DNA from 2 places in the Paenibacillus sp. CECT 9249 genome. Region 1 is predicted to be linked to the other one. Evidence: predicted binding sites of a transcription regulator. Region 1 holds the regulator's gene; the other holds the start of a gene.
What was found. Region 1 encodes CtsR, which represses protease genes until heat stress. Its sites were predicted from a motif close to ATGGTCAATAAAGGTCAAACA; they were not measured.
Positions count from the first base shown of each region.

Region 2: the regulator CtsR is predicted to act here: its motif matches at 2,061-2,081, upstream of clpP (ATP-dependent Clp endopeptidase proteolytic subunit ClpP).

Region 1 covers NZ_CAKKLI010000022.1:73,315-79,588, forward strand. Annotated here, with positions in the region: gene clpC (ATP-dependent protease ATP-binding subunit ClpC) at 1-2,379, opposite strand, end outside; gene LQ229_RS16210 (protein arginine kinase) at 2,420-3,481, opposite strand; gene LQ229_RS16215 (UvrB/UvrC motif-containing protein) at 3,512-4,036, opposite strand; gene LQ229_RS16220 (CtsR family transcriptional regulator) at 4,104-4,565, opposite strand; gene LQ229_RS16225 (ABC transporter permease) at 4,789-5,535, opposite strand; gene LQ229_RS16230 (ABC transporter ATP-binding protein) at 5,532-6,251, opposite strand; gene LQ229_RS16235 (PadR family transcriptional regulator) at 6,273-6,274, opposite strand, start outside.
Region 2 covers NZ_CAKKLI010000049.1:28,936-35,209, forward strand. Annotated here, with positions in the region: gene LQ229_RS22845 (DUF4163 domain-containing protein) at 17-1,123, shown strand; gene clpP (ATP-dependent Clp endopeptidase proteolytic subunit ClpP) at 1,412-1,993, opposite strand; tRNA gene LQ229_RS22855 (tRNA-Arg) at 2,126-2,200, opposite strand; gene LQ229_RS22860 (sugar-binding domain-containing protein) at 2,453-3,499, shown strand; gene gap (type I glyceraldehyde-3-phosphate dehydrogenase) at 3,606-4,610, shown strand; gene LQ229_RS22870 (phosphoglycerate kinase) at 4,714-5,895, shown strand; gene tpiA (triose-phosphate isomerase) at 5,911-6,274, shown strand, end outside.

The DNA of each region.
Region 1 (6,274 bases):
CAAGGAATCTCCTTTCGAGATCGTGCCCTGCAGCAGTTCTTCGGACAAGCGGTCCTCGATATGCTTCTGAATGGCCCGGCGGAGCGGACGCGCGCCGTAAGCCGGATCGTAGCCTTCTTTAGCCAGGAACGCCTTCGCCTTGTCGGTCAATTCAAAGTCCACTTCCTGCTCTTTCAGACGTTTGCGCAATTCATCGGACATGAGCGAAACGATTTGAGCGATATGCTCTTCCTCAAGCGAATGGAACACGATAATTTCGTCAATCCGGTTCAGGAATTCCGGACGGAACGTTTTCTTCAGTTCGGACATCACTTTGTCTTTCATATTGTTGTAATCGCGTCCGGCATCGTTCACGGCCGTAAATCCGAGCGTCGTGTTCCGCTTGATCGCTTCGGCGCCGACGTTCGACGTCAAGATGATCAACGTGTTGCGGAAATCGACGACACGGCCCTTCGAATCGGTCAATCGCCCGTCTTCCAACACTTGCAGCAAAATGTTGAACACTTCCGGATGCGCCTTCTCGATTTCGTCGAGCAGCACGACGGAGTACGGTTTGCGGCGCACCTTCTCGGTCAATTGGCCGCCTTCCTCATATCCGACATATCCCGGAGGCGCCCCGACCAGACGCGCGGTCGAATGCTTCTCCATATATTCGGACATGTCGATCCGGATAACCGCATTCTCGTCGCCGAACAACGACTCGGCCAGCGCGCGGGCAAGCTCGGTTTTGCCGACGCCCGTCGGTCCGAGGAAGATGAAGGAACCCATCGGGCGCTTCGGATCTTTCAATCCGGCGCGCGCGCGGCGGATGGCTCGGCTGACGGCCTTCACGGCTTCATCCTGGCCGATGACGCGCTCATGCAGGATCGATTCCATCTTAAGCAATCGTTCCGTCTCTTCCTCCGCCAGCTTGCTGACCGGAATCCCCGTCCAGCTGGCGACGATTTGCGCGATATCTTCCGGCGTCACTTCGGAATCCGTACGGCCTTGTTTTTCTTTCCATTGATTTTTGGTCGTATCGAGTTCCTCGCGCATTTTCTGTTCGGTGTCGCGCAAGGCGGCCGCTTTTTCGAATTCCTGGCTTTGCACCGCAGCGTCTTTCTCCTTGCGGATATCTTCCAGACGGCTTTCCAGTTGCTTCAAATTCGGCGGTACCGTGTACGTATTCAACCGGACTTTGGAGCTCGCCTCGTCGATCAAATCGATCGCTTTATCGGGCAGGAACCGGTCGGTAATGTAACGGTCTGACAGTTTGACCGCCTGTTCGATCGCTTCGTCCGTAATTTTGACGCGGTGATGCGCTTCGTAACGGTCCCGCAAGCCATGCAAAATTTGAATCGCTTCTTCCGGAGACGGCTGATCTACCGTAATCGGTTGGAAACGGCGCTCCAGAGCGGCGTCTTTCTCGATATATTTGCGGTATTCGTCCAGCGTCGTCGCCCCGATGCATTGCAGTTCTCCGCGAGCGAGAGCAGGCTTCAAGATGTTGGACGCATCGATGGCGCCTTCCGCGCCTCCCGCGCCGATCAGCGTGTGCAACTCGTCGATGAACAGAACGATGTTGCCCGCTTGGCGAATTTCATCCATTATTTTTTTCAAGCGGTCTTCGAATTCGCCCCGGTATTTCGTGCCGGCGACGACGGAGCCCATATCGAGCGTCATCACCCGCTTGTCGCGCAGCGTTTCCGGAATTTCGTTATTGATAATTTTCTGGGCGAGCCCTTCGGCGATCGCCGTTTTCCCGACCCCCGGCTCGCCGATCAGAACAGGATTGTTCTTCGTTCTGCGGCTCAACACTTGAATCACGCGCTCGATTTCTTTGCTGCGCCCGATGACCGGGTCCAGATTGCCTTCCTTGGCAATCGCCGTCAAGTCGCGGGCCAAGCTGTCGAGCGTCGGCGTGCTTACGTTCGCTTGCGTGCCGTGATGGCTCGATACCGCTTCGCTGCTGCCGAGCAGCTGCAGCACTTGCTGGCGCGCCTTGTTCAAGCTGACGCCCAAATTGTTCAGCACGCGGGCGGCAACGCCTTCGCCTTCGCGAATCAAGCCGAGCAATATATGTTCGGTCCCGACGTAAGTATGTCCCAGCTTACGCGCCTCATCCATGGATAGCTCGATGACTTTCTTCGCGCGCGGCGTATAAGCGATGTTGCTTGGCTGCTCCTGTCCGCGGCCGATCAGCGATTCGACCTCGTCTTGAATTTTTTCGAGCCCAAGCCCCAATGCGATCAGCGCTTTCGCGGCGATTCCTTCGCCTTCGCGAATAAGCCCTAGCAATATATGCTCCGTTCCGATATTGTTATGTCCCAATCGAACGGCTTCTTCCTGAGCCAATGCCAACACTTTTTGCGCCCGTTCCGTAAATCTGCCAAACATCATATCGATACACCTCCGTAAATTCCCCCAGCTTTGGATGGGATTAATGTTGATTGAGTTTGTCTCGGATCAGTTTGGCGCGATGCGCGTCCCGATCCTCGGCGCTTAATTTCACATCGAAAAACTGCTGTAAAAATCCCGGTTGCGTCATGACAATCAATTCATTCATTACATGCTCGGACACGTTGTCGACCAACCCGAGATCGATCCCGAGCCTTACGTCCGACAAGCGCTGCATCGCTTCTTTGGAATCCATCACTTCCGCGTAAGACAGAATCCCGTACGATCTGCGGATCCGGTCGGTCAGGCGGGTGCGGGATTCGGCCATCAGCTTCTGCCGTGCCGCTTTCTCGTGCTCGATAATTTGCCGCGCTACGCTGTACAAGTTATCGATAATTTCGGATTCCGATTGGCCAAGCGTAATTTGATTGGAGATTTGAAACAAATTGCCGACAGCTTCGCTGCCTTCGCCATACAAGCCTCGAACTGCCAGGCCGACTTGCGTAATGGCCGGCAAGATCCGGTTCATTTGCTGCGTCAGGACAAGCGCCGGCAAGTGCATCATGACGGAAGCGCGGATGCCTGTGCCCACATTCGTCGGACAGCTGGTAAGAAATCCTCTGTCTTCGTCAAACGCAAAATCGACATGCGCTTCGAATATATCGTCGATTTTGCCGGCCAGCTCCCAAGCTTCGCGAATCTGAAATCCCGGATACAAACATTGAATGCGCAAATGGTCCTCTTCGTTAATCATAATGCTGATCGATTCGTTTTCGCTTAGGATAACCGCGCCGTTGCGCGATTCATTCGCCAAGCTTGGGCTGATCAAATGCTTTTCCACCAGCACGCTTTTTTCCAATTCGTCCAAGTCGTTCAACAATATTTTCTCAAAATGTCCTATCGATTTCAATTCATCCGTATTTAATACATTAGACAACGTATCTAGAATTTCCTTCGACTGCTGGTTCGTCGCGAGCATCGGGAAGGGGAAGGATTCCAGGTTGCGGGCGATCCGAATCCTGCTGCTGATGACAATCTCGGAATCGGGACCGTTTCCTTTCATCCAGTCGCTTAGCGCATGCTCGGTGAATTGACGTTTTGACATCGCATATCCCTCCTTAAGCGTTGAATCCCTTTAACCGTCCCCGGACATTTTCCTTTCGATCTCCCGGATTTGGTCGCGAATTTGCGCCGCCTGCTCGAATTCCTCATGAATGATGCGATACTGCAGTTCTTTTTTCAGCTCATCCAGCTCGCGTTTGTAATGAATGGTACCGCCGCGGCGTTTCGGAATTTTGCCGATATGCTTCGTATTGCCGTGCACCCGCTTGAACAACGGTTCGAGTCGCTCGCCAAAGTGCTTGTAGCACGAACTGCAGCCGAAGCGGCCGATTTTGCTGAATTGCGTATAGGTTAGGCCGCATTCGTCGCAACGGATCGTTTGCGGCTTTTGGGCTAACGACGCGCCTTTGCCTGCCGGATCGAAATCGAGCAGCCCGGACAATAAGCTGTGAATGGAAAAACCGTTTGCCGTGCCGGGGATCATCTCCCCTTTCTCGCGTGCGCACGATTCGCAAATATGGAATTCCGTTTTCTCTCCGTTGACGATTTTCGTAAAATGCAATGTGGCGTTTTTCTTTCCGCATTCTTGACAGATCATCCTTCGGACCTCCTTTGACTCGCGTTTTTCCAGCCCCGATGCCGTGAGGAAAATGGGTGCGTTATTCTTATTTGCCCAGCAAAGAGATAAGCATCGCCTTTAGCAATTTGGCGCGAACTTCATCGCGATAAGGCAATTTAAGTTTGAGAACGTCCCTGGAAACGGCGGCTCGCAGCATGTTGGCTTCTCTGCGGGTAATGACGCGGGCTTCTTCCAATTGATAAATGAGCCCTTCGGCCGCCGTCTGTTCCATGCTGTCGCCGATGGTGCGGCTGAGATGCCCATGAATCGCCTGATGCGACGGCAATTCGATTCGTTGAATCCGGATATAGCCTCCGCCGCCCCGTTTGCTTTCGACAATATAACCTTTCTCGAACGTAAAGCGGGTGCTAATTACGTAATTGATTTGCGACGGGACGCACGAAAATTTATCGGCCAGTTCATTGCGCTGAATTTCCACCGCGCCTTCAGGACTTTCATGCAAAATATGCTTCAGATATTGTTCTATAATATCAGAGACATTACGCATTCATTCATCCCCCACTATAATTCATTGCATCGATCGTTGACTTTGACTTTCTTTGACTTTAACAATATTATAGCACAAATTTTCAATTTGCCAAGAGGTTTGAATTGTCGATGGCGGAAGAAGTCTTTTACTATTAGTTTTACGGTTTTGCCGAAAAATATACAAAAGCCGATTCCGTCAAGAAATCGGCTTATTCATTCGCTGTTTGATTTAGCAGCCCGGATTATGCCGGAAGTTTCCGCTGCGCGATCGACTGTTCCGCGTCCCAGCGGAACGTGAGCGCGGCGAGCGCCAGCAAGCCGACGGTAAAGGCAGCGACAATGAGCATGTAGAACGCGGTCCCGTTCCATCCCGCAAACGACGACCTTAATCCTTGAACCATATAGGTCAACGGAAAAAGATTGCCCGCCGTCGCAATCCATTGCGGCGCATGCTGCAAGCTGTAGAAGGTTTCGGTACCGAACAGCATCGGGATATAAATGAGGTTGGAAATCATGTTAATTTGCGCTTCGTTCCGGGCGAGATTGGATAACAGAAATCCCATCGCAGTAAAACATAACATGCCGAGCGTTAAGATAAGCAGAAAAGGAACGATTCCGCCCAACGGCATCGCAATGCCGAAACCGATCATGCCGGCCAACATGACGATTCCGTTGATCGCTACCCCCAAAGCGGTTCGAACCAAAACCATCGTCAATATAAAGGAAACGGTCGGAAAAGGAGTCAGCTTCAAAAGCTTATAAACGCCCCGGTTTCGCTGCCAATGAACTTGAAAGGCGATGCCTTGGACGCTCCAGAATAAGGAGCTCAAGACGACGACGCCGGTCAACAGCCGGAACCGGTATTCCGGCGTATCGAAATAAAGTCCAAGCCCGATCAGCAGCGCCAAAGGAAAAAGTACGGCATAGAAGAGAGATATTTTATCTTTCAGCGATGAGACGAACATTGCCCGTATAACGGTTGAAATCATGAGACATCGGCCTCCTTCGCCGTGAGTTGCAAATACACTTCTTCCAAACGTGCCGCGTTAAAGCGTTCGCAAAGTTCATGCGGCGTACCTTCCGCGATAACGCGTCCGCGGTCGATCATCATGACCCGGTCCGCCAACTGGTGCACCTCTTCCATATCGTGCGAAGTCAATATAATCGACGTTCCTTTGGCGGCCAACTGGCGGATCACCGAGTGGATTTCGATTCGCGCGCGCGGATCCAGCGCGGAGGTCGGCTCGTCGAGAAATACGAGACGGGGATCGTGTACGGTGGCTATCGCGATCGCCAGCCGTTTCTGCTGCCCGCCCGATAGACGGGAAGCTTCCGTCCGGGCCGCTTCTTCCAGTCCGCATAATCGCAACAGTTGCATCGTTTCAGGCCGGCTAAGCCGTTTTTTGTACAGCGCGGCGAATAAGCGCAAATTGTCGTAACAGCTCAGCCCGGGGAAAAATGAGGTCGACTGCAATTGCACGCCGACATGCGCCAAATAATCTTTACGCCAATACGAGATGCGTCCGCTGTCCGCCCGGCGCAATCCGAGCAGCAAATCGATTGTGGTCGATTTGCCGGCGCCGTTCGGTCCAATGATGCCAAGGATCTCTCCTGTTGCGATATGCAGCCCTACATCGTCCACGACGGGACGGCCGCCGTATGTTTTGCTGACATGTTCCGCTTCGAGCAAATCGTTTTCTTTCATTGAATCATCACCTTTCATTGTTT
Region 2 (6,274 bases), on a different contig from region 1:
CCAGAGGTGTAGAGACATGAAAACGTTAGTTCGAGTTGGTACGGCGGCAGCAGTCTGTTTGATGGTTTGGGGCGGCATCGCCGCTCCGGCGCCGGCATTGGCGGCGGCAACGGCAATGATGCAATCGGAGCAGGCGGGACAAGCGGCTTCCCCATCGTTCCGGCTGAATGTCGACGGCGAGGCCTCGAAGCATAAAGCTTTATCGGTCGAGCAGGTCACGATGCTTCCGCTATCCTTCTTGAACGAAGATCTCGGTCTAACGGCGTCTTACGATGCACAAGCGAAAGCGATTGCCGTCAAAGCGCCGAATCGGGAAGTTGTCGCGCTTGCCGATGGCTCGGATGTGACGGTAAACGGCCACGAACTCTCGAAAGGGTACACGGTACGGCAAATCGGCGGGGAGTGGTATGTGCCGCTTCCGCTGCTGACAGGGCATATGGGCTATGAGGCCCATTGGATTGCGGACACGAAAACGGTCGTACTAAGCAAAATTCGAGAGAACGATATTCTGTGGACGAATGTTTCGATTAACAAGGAGACGCAGGACGTTACCGTTACGGTGCAATATCCGCAGCTTAAGGGGTTGAAGAGCGGGGACGTCGAGGTGCAGATCAACGAATTGTTCGCCAAGGAGGCCGAACGGTTCGTCGATGCGGCGCTGGCAGAGTCGAAGGGCGCTTTCAACGATATCGGTTTTCAATACGACTACTATCTGGATTACAGTATGAAATACAACCGGAATGACGTCGTCAGCGTACAGTTCCAATCATACGTTTATCAGGGCGGGGCGCACGGCATCCCGGCACGGACCGATTACACGATCAATCTGAATACGGGCAAGGTATATACGCTGAACGATTTGCTGCAATCGAACCCGAATTACAAGGATCCGATCAATGCGGTAGTGAAGAAGGGCTTGCAAGAGATCGCCTTGTACGAGGAAGGGCATGAATTCGCCTTCCGGACGATATCCGACAATCCGTCCTTCTACGTGAAGGACGAAGGAGTGGTCGTATATTTCGACGTGTACGAGTATACGCCCTATGCCGCGGGCTTCCCGGAATTTTATTTCCGGTTCTCGGCATTGCTGCCCGAGTTGCCGGAGGGGGAGCTTCCGTTCTAGAAGTGAGGAGTTCGCATGCGATGCGGGCTCTTTTTTTGCTTCGATTTCTACCGTTAATTTGCGATGCAATCCTATCCAAAGCCATTTTAGCTGGAAAAACTACCGCTAATTCCCCCGGAATCAACCGATTCGCCGATCCTGTTCGAGATTAGCTCCGGCTAATACCGTTAAATGTTGCGATGCCGTTCATTCGGCAAAAATAACGGTTTCATTTCCAGCTAATGCTGAAAATCGACCGAAAAAAACCTGGAGCGATTCGCCCCAGGTTTTCGTTTTGCTATGAACGCTTTATACTTTTTCCACCACTTTATCGATCAAGCCGTATTCCTTCGCTTCATAAGCGCTCATGAAATAATCGCGGTCGGTGTCCTTCTCGATCCGCTCAAGCGGCTGCCCGCTGCGCTCCGCCAAAATGCGGTTCAGCTTGTCGCGCAAGGCGATAATGCGTTTGGCGCGAATTTCGATATCGGTCGCTTGACCTTCCGCGCCGCCTAGCGGCTGATGAATCATCACTTCGCTGTTCGGCAGCGCCAATCGTTTGCCGATCGCTCCGCCTGCCAGCAGAAACGCTCCCATCGAAGCGGCCATCCCTACGCAAATGGTAGACACGTCCGGCTTAATATGCTGCATCGTGTCGTAAATGGCCATGCCGGCCGTAATCGACCCGCCCGGGCTGTTGATATATAGATGGATATCCTTGTCCGGGTCCTCCGCCGCCAAAAACAACATTTGTGCGATAATGGAATTGGCAACGACATCGTTGACCTGCGTACCGAGGAAGATGATGCGATCTTTCAACAATCTGGAATAAATGTCATAAGCGCGTTCCCCACGATTGCTTTGTTCTACGACCATAGGTATAAAACTCACGGAAAACCCTCCTTTAAAAAGTTGTTATGTGAAGCAGATTACCCATATCATAACGGATTTAAACCGAAAAGTCAAAGATAGTCAAACTATTGAAATAAAAAAATCAGCGGCAAGCTGATCGAATTCGTTAAGTGGCGCGCCCGCGAGGAATCGAACCTCGATCTCAGGCTCCGGAGGCCTACGTCATATCCATTGGACCACGGGCGCATATTCAATATTGTTCAAAAAGCGATACAATCGCTATTATATGGCATGGACGGCGGAAAATCAAGCACATAATTTTTCCCAAATCGGAAAAATTGCCGTTTTATACATAGAGTGCATAAAAAGGCGGTTTAAAGTGAAATCTGATGAATAGCGTACTTGCAAGTTAGTCGATTTTTGGTTAAAATGAAGGTGGGACTTAAAAAGTTTACATGGGACATTTTCAGGCCAAGACTAGTTGCAGGAGTGAGAGAAATGCGGGAAATATTAGAGATACAAAAGCAACTTCTTCCTGATCTCATGGAAATTTTGAAGAAACGGTATACGATCTTGCATCAAATCATGCTGTCCGATGTCATCGGACGCCGGACGCTGGCAGCCTCGCTCGATATGACCGAGCGGGTGCTGCGGGCCGAGACCGATTTGCTCAAGGCGCAAGGCTTGATCGAAATCGAGAGTGTCGGCATGCGCATCAGCGACGCAGGCAGAAGGCTGCTGGAGCAGATCGAACCGGTCGTAGGCGAACTGTTCGGACTCACGAATCTGGAAGAGAGAATCCGGAACTACTTCGGGCTGAAGCAGGTCATTATCGTTCCCGGCGATTGGGATACGTCACCCCATACGAAACGCGAATTGGGACGGGCAGGCTGCAGGGCGCTGCGCAAAGTGATGACGAAGGACGATGTCATCGCCGTAACCGGCGGTTCGACGCTCGCGCAAATGGCGGAGCAACTTACGACATCGACGCCGCTCAAAGGCAACTGGTTCGTGCCGGCCCGCGGCGGGTTGGGCGAGAGCTTGGATTACCAAGCCAATACGATCGCATCGACAATGGCGAAGCGGACAGGCGCGCAATACCGGCTGCTGCACGTGCCCGATCAGATGAGCGAAGAAGCCTACCAGTCTCTTAGCCAAGAGCCGAACATTCAGGAAGTGGTGAAGGCGATTCGCCAGGCGCGCATTGTGGTGCACGGGATCGGAGACGCGTTCGTCATGGCGCGGCGAAGGCGCGTGGACGATAAGACGGTCGAAGCGATCCGGCAGCGAGGGGCGCTCGCGGAAGCGCTCGGATATTACTTCGACACGCAAGGAAGGGTCGTTCATCGGACTCCGACGCTTGGCCTCAGGCTGGAAGACGTCATGAAGACGGAAGTCGTGATCGCGATCGCCGGAGGAAAGAGCAAAGGCAGATCGATCGCCGCCGTATTGCGGTTCGGGCATGAAGATATTTTGGTGACCGACGAGGCGGCAGCGCATGAAATACTTAAATATATGGATGGGGCGGAACGCGGCGACGCGTAAGCCGCAGACGAGCGATAACTGCCCTGAACCAACGTAACAATGTGGTCTTGACGTGCCTATGGCTCGTCTTGAATATATAAAAATACTTTTCTAGGAGGAATTATCAATGGTTAAAGTAGGCATTAACGGTTTTGGACGCATCGGCCGCAACGTATTCCGCGCGGCGTTAAACAACCCTGAATTGGAAATCGTGGCAATCAACGATTTGACCGACGTTAACACGCTGGCTCATCTGTTGAGATATGATACGACTCATGGCAAGCTCAACGCGACTGTCGAAGCCGCTGAAGGCAAGCTGATCGTAAACGGCAAAGAGGTTAAAGTATTCGCGGAGCGCAATCCTGAGAACTTGCCTTGGGGCGCGAACGGCGTTGAAATCGTCGTTGAATCGACAGGTATTTTCACGGCGAAAGAAAAAGCCGAGCTTCACTTGAAAGGCGGCGCGAAAAAAGTGATCATCTCCGCCCCTGCTACGAACGAAGACATTACGATCGTTATGGGCGTCAACGAAGACAAATACGATCCTGCAAGCCATACGGTCATTTCCAACGCTTCTTGTACGACAAACTGCTTGGCTCCGTTCGCGAAAGTATTGGATGAGAAATTCGGCATCGTGAAAGGCATGATGACGACGGTTCACTCCTACACGAACGACCAAAGCGTGCTTGACCTGCCGCATAAAGACCTTCGCCGTGCGCGCGCCGCTGCGGAGAACATTATTCCGTCCACTACGGGCGCTGCGAAAGCGGTCAGCTTGGTCCTTCCGCAATTGAAAGGCAAATTGAACGGTATGGCAATGCGCGTACCTACGCCGAACGTTTCCGTAACGGATCTCGTTGTCGAGTTGAGCCAAAACGTAACGGTTGAATCGGTAAACAGCGCTTTGAAAGAAGCTGCCAACGGTCCTTTGAAAGGCATCTTGAACTATTCCGAACAGCCGCTCGTATCGAGCGACTACAACGGAGATCCTGCTTCCTCGACGATCGACGCGTTGTCGACGATGGTTGTCGGCGACAACATGGTGAAAGTCGTTTCCTGGTACGACAATGAGTGGGGCTATTCCAACCGCGTCGTAGACCTGGCTATTTACATCGCGAAAAAAGGTCTGTAATCGAATATCGTTCCGATCGAAGGGGAGAAGCGGTTTGCTCTCCTCTTCCGTCGGTTCCGAGCCATCATTAGTTTCCTAGAACAAAAGCGGGAGGAAGACGGACATGAATAAAAAAAGTGTACGTGACGTAGATGTAGCAGGCAAACGGGTATTTGTGCGCGTCGATTTTAACGTGCCGTTGGAAGACGGAAAAATTACCGACGATACGCGGATTCGCGAGACGCTGCCGACCGTTCGATATTTGATTGAAAAAGGCGCGAAAGTCATTTTGGCAAGCCACTTGGGACGTCCGAAAGGACAGGTGGTCGAGTCGATGCGCCTTACGCCGGCGGCGGAACGTTTGTCCGAACTGCTCGGCAAACCGGTTGCGAAAGCGGATGAAGCGGTTGGCGACGCGGTGAAAGGGAAAATCGCGGACATGAAAGACGGAGACGTATTGCTGCTCGAAAACGTACGTTTCTATCCCGGCGAAGAGAAGAACGATCCGGAATTGGCGAAATCGTTCGCTGAACTTGCCGATTTGTTCGTAAACGACGCCTTCGGCGCCGCGCACCGGGCCCATGCTTCGACGGAAGGCATCGCGCATCACTTGCCGGCCGTATCCGGTCTGTTGATGGAGAAAGAGCTTTCCGTACTCGGCAAGGCGTTGTCCGATCCGGAACGTCCGTTCACGGCGATTATCGGCGGTTCGAAAGTGAAGGACAAAATCGACGTGATCAACAAGATGTTGGAGATTGCCGACAACGTATTGATCGGCGGAGGATTGTCCTATACGTTTATGAAGGCGCAAGGCTATGAAATCGGCCAATCGTTGTGCGACAACGAGAAGCTGGATATGGCGCTCGGCTTTATCGAGAAGGCGAAACAGCTCGGCAAAAACTTCATGCTTCCGGTCGATATTGTCATTTCCGACGATTTCAGCGCGGACGCGAATACGAAGATCGTTGATATCGACGATATTCCGGCCGATTGGGAAGGCATCGATATCGGACCGAAAACGCGCGAGCAATATGCGGAAGTGATTAAAAACTCCAAGCTGATCGTATGGAACGGCCCGATGGGCGTATTCGAAATCGAACCGTTCTCGCATGGGACGCGCGCGGTAGCGCAGGCTTGCGCCGACACGGCCGGTTATACGATCATCGGCGGCGGCGATTCGGCGGCGGCGGCGGAGAAATTCAAACTTGCCGACAAAATGGACCACATCTCCACGGGCGGCGGCGCTTCCCTCGAATTTATGGAAGGCAAAGCGCTCCCGGGCGTTGTAGCGCTTAACGACAAGTAAAGGAAGTGAACGTAAGTGAGAAAACCGATTATCGCAGGCAACTGGAAAATGTTCAAGACGGTAAGCGAGGCGACCGCCTTCATTCAAGAAGTGAAAGGCAAAGCGGAAGTTGACGGCGTTGAGAGCGTCATTTGCGCGCCTTATACGAATTTGCCGGCATTGGTCGAAGCGGCGAAAGGCACAGCGATCCAAATCGGCGCCCAGAACATGCACTTCGAAGACAGCGGCGCGTTTACCGGCGAAATTAGCGGCGTTATGCTGAAAGATCTCGGCGTCTCCTACGTCATTATCGGGCATTCCGAGCGCCGCGCTTATTTTGCGGAAACCGACGACATCGTCAACAAGAAGGTTCACGCCGCGTTCAAGCACGGCTTGACGC